3 linked regions of the Priestia megaterium genome follow. The protein of the gene in region 2 binds, or shares a complex with, the protein of the main gene of each other region. Links are inferred from orthologs where the notes say so. Each region holds a gene or a part of one and is shown on either strand. Other genes may lie near its edges. The genes, in order: rplA, LIS78_RS24680 and rplL.

The links.
Region 1: LIS78_RS24680 (region 2) and rplA share a complex: the UniProt entries of both Escherichia coli proteins name them as parts of the 50S ribosomal subunit. The link is inferred for Priestia megaterium from one-to-one orthologs.
Region 3: LIS78_RS24680 (region 2) and rplL share a complex: the UniProt entries of both Escherichia coli proteins name them as parts of the 50S ribosomal subunit. The link is inferred for Priestia megaterium from one-to-one orthologs.

Annotation. Positions count from the first base shown.
Region 1 is NZ_CP085442.1:111,646-114,674, reverse strand. Bases 1-2,787 are described here. They hold rplA (50S ribosomal protein L1), read right to left. Parts: upstream 1,849-2,787; coding sequence 1,153-1,848; downstream 1-1,152. Other genes in these bases: nusG (transcription termination/antitermination protein NusG), read right to left, coding at 2,550-2,787; rplK (50S ribosomal protein L11), read right to left, coding at 1,959-2,384; rplJ (50S ribosomal protein L10), read right to left, coding at 403-903; rplL (50S ribosomal protein L7/L12), read right to left, coding at 1-358. Outside these bases: more of nusG, read right to left, coding at 2,788-3,029. UniProt on the Escherichia coli protein: One of the primary rRNA binding proteins, it binds very close to the 3'-end of the 23S rRNA. Forms part of the L1 stalk. It is often not seen in high-resolution crystal structures, but can be seen in cryo_EM and 3D reconstruction models.
Region 2 is NZ_CP085442.1:4,760,144-4,763,343, forward strand. What follows is about bases 243-3,200. They hold LIS78_RS24680 (type B 50S ribosomal protein L31), read right to left. Parts: upstream 1,866-3,200; coding sequence 1,620-1,865; downstream 243-1,619. Other genes in these bases: LIS78_RS24670 (GTP-binding protein), read left to right, coding at 243-512; LIS78_RS24675 (metal ABC transporter substrate-binding protein), read left to right, coding at 596-1,591; LIS78_RS24685 (cytochrome ubiquinol oxidase subunit I), read left to right, coding at 2,018-3,200. In the rest of the region: more of LIS78_RS24670, read left to right, coding at 1-242.
Region 3 is NZ_CP085442.1:113,227-115,997, reverse strand. It holds rplL (50S ribosomal protein L7/L12), read right to left. Parts: upstream 1,682-2,771; coding sequence 1,319-1,681; downstream 1-1,318. Other genes in the region: rplA (50S ribosomal protein L1), read right to left, coding at 2,476-2,771; rplJ (50S ribosomal protein L10), read right to left, coding at 1,726-2,226; LIS78_RS00630 (class I SAM-dependent methyltransferase), read right to left, coding at 604-1,206; rpoB (DNA-directed RNA polymerase subunit beta), read right to left, coding at 1-358. UniProt on the Escherichia coli protein: The binding site for several of the GTPase factors involved in protein synthesis (IF-2, EF-Tu, EF-G and RF3). Is thus essential for accurate translation.

The sequences.
Region 1 (3,029 bases), 4.6 Mb from region 2 along the record:
TAACTTCTACAGAAGCGCCAACTTCTTCAAGTTTAGCTTTTGCTTCTTCAGCTTCTTCTTTAGAAATACCTTCTTTAAGAGCTTTTGGAGCGTTATCAACGATTTCTTTAGCTTCTTTTAAGCCAAGACCAGTGATTTCACGTACTACTTTGATAACTTTGATTTTTTGTCCGCCAGCACTTTCAAGTACTAGGTCAAATTCAGTTTTCTCAGCAGCAGCTTCACCAGCAGCACCGCCAGCTACAGCTACAGGAGCAGCAGCAGTTACGCCAAATTCTTCTTCGATTGCTTTTACTAAATCGTTAAGTTCTAAAACAGTCATATTTTTAACTGCTTCAATGATTTGTTCTTGAGTCATTGTTAATTTCCTCCTTGTGATTGTGTTATATATAACAGACTAGATTATGCACCTTGTTCTTCTTTTTGATCTGCCACAGCTTTTGTAGCAAGAGCAAGGTTGCGAATTGGAGCTTGAAGCACGCTAAGCAACATAGAAAGTAAGCCTTCGCGAGATGGTAGTTCTGCAAGTGCTTTAATTTCTTCAACAGATGCAACATTACCTTCAATTACACCAGCTTTGATTTCTAACGCTTCGTGTTCTTTCGCGAAGTTGTTTAGAATTTTAGCTGGAGCAACAACATCTTCTCCACCAAATGCGATTGCATTTGGACCTACTAACGCATCATTAAGATCTGTTAGTTCAAGTTTTTCTACAGCACGGCGAGTTAAAGTGTTTTTGTAAACTTTGAACTCAATGCCTGCTTCACGTAATTGCTTACGAAGTTCAGTAACTTCAGCAACATTCAAACCACGGTAGTCAACGACAACTATTGAGTTACTCGCTTGAAGTTTTTCAGCAATTTCGTCTACGACTTGTTTCTTTTGTTCAATTACGTTGCTCATCTTTACACCTCCTGTAGATTTCCTTCCGTACACTCAGACAAGGTGCAATAAAAAACCTCCATGACAATAAAGACATGGAGGTGTAGTAAGCGAACCATAACGTTTCACTAATTTATCTCACACACCTCGGTAGGAAATTAAGCTTTGCAGCACCTACTGTCTACGGTACAAATGTTATTCTTTTTAACAACATTATCTATTATAATCAGGGACTTTCAAAAAGTCAACACCGATTTATTTCCAAATTTATTAAGCAGAGAATGAAGCAGTATCAACTTTGATACCAGGGCCCATTGTTGAAGTAACAGCTACGTTCTTCATGTATGTGCCTTTTGCTGCTGCCGGCTTAGCTTTTACCATAGTTTCGAAGATTGTAGTGAAGTTTTCAACTAACTTGCTCTCTTCGAAAGATACTTTACCAATTGGTACGTGGATGTTACCAGCTTTATCAACGCGGTATTCTACTTTACCAGCTTTGATTTCGTTAACTGCTTTTTGAACATCAAATGTTACTGTACCAGTTTTAGGGTTTGGCATTAAACCTTTAGGTCCTAATACACGACCAAGTTTACCAACTTCACCCATCATGTCTGGAGTAGCTACGATTACATCGAACTCGAACCAACCTTGTTGGATTTTGTTGATGTAGTCAGCATCGCCAACGTAGTCAGCGCCTGCAGCTTCAGCTTCTTTAGCTTTTTCGCCTTTAGCGAATACTAATACACGTTGAGTTTTACCTGTACCGTTTGGTAGTACTACTGCACCACGAATTTGTTGGTCAGCTTTCTTAGGGTCAACTCCTAAACGGAATGCTACTTCTACAGTTGCATCAAATTTAGTTGTGTTTGTTTTCTTTACTAATTCAATCGCTTCTTGTACTGAATAAGTTTGTGTACGATCTACAAGCTTAGCAGCTTCAACGTACTTTTTACCTTTTTTAGCCATTTTTGTTTCCTCCTTATGTGGTTTTAACGGAATAACCTCCCACTAATAAAGGTTGCGAGCATAGGAAAACTTCCATTTCTCGCAACCTTCTAACACCCAATCAAATGGAATTAGTCTTCAACTACGATTCCCATACTGCGCGCTGTACCTTCTACCATGCGCATTGCAGATTCAACGCTAGCAGCGTTTAAGTCAGGCATTTTAGTTTCAGCAATCTCACGCACTTTGTCACGCTTGACTGTTGCAACTTTATTACGGTTTGGTTCACCAGAACCAGACTCAATACCAGCCGCTTTCTTAAGTAGTACAGCAGCAGGTGGAGTTTTCGTAATAAATGTAAATGAACGGTCTTCAAATACCGTGATTTCAACAGGAATGATAAGACCAGCTTGATCAGCTGTGCGAGCGTTAAACTCCTTACAGAAACCCATGATATTAACACCGGCTTGACCTAATGCAGGACCAACTGGTGGCGCTGGATTTGCTTTACCTGCAGGAATTTGTAACTTAACAAGTTTAATTACTTTTTTAGCCACGAGACACACCTCCTTAAGTCCGTGATGTGGTAATAGGGCGATGCCCTCCCACTCAATGTTCTTTATATATAAAATAAAGAAATAGTTGTTTTAGTCTCTAGTTTTGAGACATACTGACTTATGAAATATTAACATTAAACTTCATGAATTGCAAGGTCTTACAGATTATATTTTTTCAATTTGTGTAAAGTCTAGCTCTACTGGCGTTTGTCTTCCGAACATATCCACATGAACCTTAACTTTACGTTTATCTGTATCGATTTCTTCAATGGTACCTTCGAAGTTTGCAAACGGACCTTCTTGAACTAATACTGTTTCTTTTAGTTCAAAGTCAAAGTCAGCATGCTTCTCGTCCATGCCCATTTGTTTTAAGATCATTTCTACTTCTTCTGGTAGAAGAGCAGTTGGCTTTGATCCAGAACCTGCTGAACCTACAAAGCCCGTAACGCCAGGTGTATTACGAACTACATACCATGAATCATCCGTCATGATGATTTCAACTAACACGTACCCTGGAAATACTTTTTTCTTTGTAATCTTTTCTTTGTTGTTCTTAATTTCTCTTTCTTCTTCTTCAGGAACAACAACGCGGAAAATTTTATCTTGCATACCCATTGTTTCTACGCGCTTTTCTAAATTTGTTTT
Region 2 (3,200 bases):
TATTCGACTTTGAAAAAGCTAGTCAAGGAGCCGGGTGGATTAAAGAACTAAATGAAGAACACCATACGCCTGAAACTGAAGAGTTTGGTATTTCTTCTTTTGTATACAGAAGGAATCGTCCCCTTCATCCTGAACGCTTTATGAAATGGTTAGAGAACTGGCCGGTTGATATTGTACGTGCAAAGGGATTTTTCTGGCTTGCTTCACGTAACCATATGGCAGGACTTCTTTCTCAAGCAGGTACGTCCATTATGATTCAAGGAGCGGGTGAATGGGTGGCGACGTACACAGCAGAGGAAAGAGAACAAACCTTAAAAGAAGAACCTGAATTACGAACAAAATGGGATGAGCAATTTGGAGACCGTATTAACGAGCTTGTGTTCATTGGTATTGATATGAACGAAGCTGAAATTATTAAAACATTAGACCACTGTTTGTTGACAACTGAGGAAATGAATCAGGATTGGGCTACTTTCAAAGATCCTCTTCCGAAGTTTACAGTAAATGCGTAAATTTTTAGTTTTCAAATCGTAATAATTACGATATAATAACATAGGACATAAATGGTTACGATACGAACGGAAGGAGCAACACAATGAAATTCAAACCACTTTTAATGGTGCTGGCATTAGGAATTGGAACAGCCCTTGCAGGGTGCAGTTCAAGCAGTGCAAATAACGCATCTGATAATAAAAACAAAAAATTAGAAGTTTATACAACAATTTACCCTTTACAGGACTTTACTGAGAAAATCGGTGGAAAATATGTAGAAGCTAAAAGTATTTTACCAACCGGTGTAGATGCTCATTCATTTGAACCTACCACAAAAACAATGGTTAAGATCGCAAATGCGGACGCATTCGTTTACTCAGGAATTGGGCTTGAAGGTTTTGCAGATAAAGCACAATCTACGCTAAAGAATGAAGATGTCGCTTTAGTAGAAGCTGCAAAAGGAATTGAACTAGCAAAGAGTTCTGAAGATGAGCATGCCCATGAGGACGAACATGCACATGAAGAAGAGCATGCCCATGAGGACGAACATGCACATGAAGAAGAGCATAACCACGGAGATACAGACCCTCACGTTTGGCTTGATCCTATTTTAGCTATTCAATTAGCAGAAAATATTAAAAATGAACTTGTTGAATTAAAACCGGATAAAAAAGCAGAATTTGAAAAGAACTTCCAAGCGTTAAAAGCTCAGCTTGAAGATGTAGACCAAGAGCTAAAAACAACGATTGGCGACGCACCTCATAAAGAAATTTTAGTATCACATGCAGCTTACGGCTACTGGGAAAACCGATACGGCTTAAAGCAAATTAGCGTAGCGGGTTTATCTCCTACAAATGAGCCGTCTCAAAAACAATTAGAAAACATCGTAAAACAAGCAAAGAAAGACAATATCAAATACTTTATCTTTGACCAAAATTTAAAACCTAAAGTGTCCACGCTTGTTAAAAATGAAGTGGGAGCTCAAGCTTTAACACTTCATAACTTAGAATCATTAACAAAAGATGATGTTAAAAATAAAGAAGATTATTTTTCCATTATGCAGCACAACATTGATACGTTGAAAAAAGCATTATATTAATAAAAAACTAGCCTCTCGGCTAGTTTTTTTATTGTAATTTATATTTTTGTTTAAAGCGTTCTACACGGCCGCCTTTATCAGCAAATTTTTGTTTTCCTGTATAAAATGGATGTGTATCCGAACTGATTTCAACTTTTAAAAGCGGATACGTGTTGCCATCTTCCCATTGAACGGTCTCATTTGATTGTTTTGTAGATCCTGATAAAAATGATGTTCCGCTATTTGTATCCATAAATACAACTTTACGATAGTCTGGATGAATATTTGTTTTCATTAAATATCTCTCCTTTAAAACAATATACACTTATTATAATCGTAATGATTACTATTTTCAAGTTATATGTTTTACCAATTCTGATGCATAAAGCGTGGTAAAAAGTGGACAATAAGGTTTATCAATACTTTACTGGAAAGGTTGAAAAATGAATGGATCATTTAGTTACTGCACGTTCAATGTTTGGCCTGAACATGGGGGTACATATCATTTTTGCCACTCTTGGCGTCGGCATTCCTCTCATGATTTTATTGGCTGAAATTCTTTACTACAAAACAAAAGATAAAGATTATGAACTTATGGCACAGCGCTGGACAAAAGGAGCTGCTGTCCTGCTTGGAGTCGCCATTCCTACGGGAACGATTGCTGGTGTGCAATTAGCGTTGCTTTGGCCAGGTTTTATGGAAATCGTAGGAAAAGTGATGGCTCTTCCCTTTCAAATTGAAATTTATGCTTTCTTTATTGAGGCTCTGTTTCTCTCTATTTATGTATACGCAGCGGACCGTATTTCTCGAAAAATGCGGATTATTAGTCTGATTTTAGTAGCAATAGGCGCTCTTGCCTCTGCCGTTTTAATTACAAACGTGCACGCATTTGAAGGAACGCCTGCTGGATTTCGAATTTTGAATGGCGAAATTGTAAGCGTAGATCCTTGGGCAGCTTTCTTTAACCCGAGTTTCTTTGTAACGTCCGGTCACGTAGCTGTTTCTGCCTATACAACCGGAGGCTTTGTCATTGCTTCAGTAGCTGCCTTTAAAATGCTTCGTGCGCGAAAACATAATCCAAGAGAATATAAATTCCATCATAAAGCGTTGATGATGGGATTGGTAATCGGCGGGATTTTTTCTTTTGTAACGGCTTTGAATGGACATGAATCCATGCAAAAAGTATATGAATATCAACCCGAAAAACTCGCAGCAGCTGAAGGTCTATTTGAAACTCAAGATCATGCTCCATTAGCTTTAGGCGGATTTACAGATGAAAAAGAACAACGAGTCAAGTATGGAATTGAGTTTCCATGGATGCTCAGCTTCTTGTCAGGTAATAGCTTTAATACAGTGATTACTGGACTCAATGACTTCCCTAGGGATTATTGGCCGCCGCTTTTTGTGCATACCTTGTTTAACGGTATGGTCATTATCGGATCGATTTTAATTTTAGTGGCGCTAGTGGGCGTTGTTTGGTACAAGTTTTTAAAGAAGAAAAGCTTCCCTAAAATTTTCATGTGGGCATTTGTCGCAACAGGTCCTCTCGCGATCATGGGCATTGAATTCGGATGGATTTTTGCATGTACAGGAAGACAACCCTGGGTCATTTACCGCATCATGCGTACAT
Region 3 (2,771 bases), 4.6 Mb from region 2 along the record:
TCATCAATGGGAAATCTCCCATGAACACATCTTGGTCTTTTACTTCACCTGTTTCTTTATTAATTAACCGCACCTTAACACGAAGAGGTGCTGCATAAGTTACATCACGTTCTTTAGACTCTCCTACTGAATACTTTGGCTCACCTAAGCTGTAATCAATAAATTCTAGTGATAAGTTACCTGTAAAATCATCAATTGGAGAAATATCTTGGAACATTTCTCGTAAACCTTCATCTAAAAACCATTGGTATGAAGCCGTTTGAATCTCGATTAAGTTCGGTAACTCTAAAACTTCACTAATACGAGCATAACTTCTGCGTTGGCGGTGGCGTCCATACTGAACTAGTTGACCTGTCAACTGATTCACCCCTCAAATCAAGCGTTATTATTCAAAATATATAATAAACCATATGTTTATTATTGAACAAAAGAAAAATGGTCTCTTTAAATAGAAAACCACAATTTCATAAAAACGTACTATTGATTTTATTAGTTTTTCCCATATAATTCAAAATTATACCTTTTATTTTATGTATAACCCGAGCTTATATGGAATATTTATATATTGGCATTTTATAATGCTAACATACTAAAAAATATTAGTCAACATTTTTTAGCACATATGATATAATACCCTTTTTTCTTTTCTACTACTTCTACTTCATTAAATAGAGATTCTAATTTCGCAAGAGCAGATGGCGCTCCTTGCTTTTTCTGAATCACAATCCAAAGCTCTCCTTGGTTAGCAAGGTGATCTAATGATTTTTCTAGAATTTCATGAACAACTTTTTTACCCGCACGGATCGGCGGATTACTAAGAATAGCTGCAAAATTCGTTTCCTTCACATTTTCATAGCAAGAGCTTTGATAGATTGAAACATTTGATACTGAATTAACTTCAGCATTTTTTTGAGCTAGTGCTAATGCACGTTCATTAACATCAACCATATGAACGTTTCTTTGGCTGTCCTCTTTTGCAAGTGCCAACCCAATTGGACCATATCCGCATCCAACATCCAGAAGCGGGCCGGGACTCTCGGGCATTTGAAACGTTTCAATTAACAGGCGCGATCCAAAATCGACCTCTTTTTTTGAAAAAACACCGCGGTCACTCGTAAATGAAAAAGAGGTTCCTCTCAATTCAAATGAAAAGCGCTCTTCATTACTTGCAGACGATGGTGTATTAGAAAAATAATGTTCTGTCAAAATAGAACCTCCTAATCAATATGTTCTTCTTTACTATAAATGAAAAGGATGACAGAAGCAAAAAAGCTCGCTTGTACAAGCGAGCTTTTTTATATCAGTTGTTAAGCAATAATTACTTAACTTCTACAGAAGCGCCAACTTCTTCAAGTTTAGCTTTTGCTTCTTCAGCTTCTTCTTTAGAAATACCTTCTTTAAGAGCTTTTGGAGCGTTATCAACGATTTCTTTAGCTTCTTTTAAGCCAAGACCAGTGATTTCACGTACTACTTTGATAACTTTGATTTTTTGTCCGCCAGCACTTTCAAGTACTAGGTCAAATTCAGTTTTCTCAGCAGCAGCTTCACCAGCAGCACCGCCAGCTACAGCTACAGGAGCAGCAGCAGTTACGCCAAATTCTTCTTCGATTGCTTTTACTAAATCGTTAAGTTCTAAAACAGTCATATTTTTAACTGCTTCAATGATTTGTTCTTGAGTCATTGTTAATTTCCTCCTTGTGATTGTGTTATATATAACAGACTAGATTATGCACCTTGTTCTTCTTTTTGATCTGCCACAGCTTTTGTAGCAAGAGCAAGGTTGCGAATTGGAGCTTGAAGCACGCTAAGCAACATAGAAAGTAAGCCTTCGCGAGATGGTAGTTCTGCAAGTGCTTTAATTTCTTCAACAGATGCAACATTACCTTCAATTACACCAGCTTTGATTTCTAACGCTTCGTGTTCTTTCGCGAAGTTGTTTAGAATTTTAGCTGGAGCAACAACATCTTCTCCACCAAATGCGATTGCATTTGGACCTACTAACGCATCATTAAGATCTGTTAGTTCAAGTTTTTCTACAGCACGGCGAGTTAAAGTGTTTTTGTAAACTTTGAACTCAATGCCTGCTTCACGTAATTGCTTACGAAGTTCAGTAACTTCAGCAACATTCAAACCACGGTAGTCAACGACAACTATTGAGTTACTCGCTTGAAGTTTTTCAGCAATTTCGTCTACGACTTGTTTCTTTTGTTCAATTACGTTGCTCATCTTTACACCTCCTGTAGATTTCCTTCCGTACACTCAGACAAGGTGCAATAAAAAACCTCCATGACAATAAAGACATGGAGGTGTAGTAAGCGAACCATAACGTTTCACTAATTTATCTCACACACCTCGGTAGGAAATTAAGCTTTGCAGCACCTACTGTCTACGGTACAAATGTTATTCTTTTTAACAACATTATCTATTATAATCAGGGACTTTCAAAAAGTCAACACCGATTTATTTCCAAATTTATTAAGCAGAGAATGAAGCAGTATCAACTTTGATACCAGGGCCCATTGTTGAAGTAACAGCTACGTTCTTCATGTATGTGCCTTTTGCTGCTGCCGGCTTAGCTTTTACCATAGTTTCGAAGATTGTAGTGAAGTTTTCAACTAACTTGCTCTCTTCGAAAGATACTTTACCAATTGGTACGTGGATGTTACCAGCTTTATCAACGCGGTATTCTACTTTACCAGCTTTGATTTCGTTAACTGCTTTTTGAACATCAAATGTTACTGTACCAGTTTTAGGGTTTGGCATTAAACCTT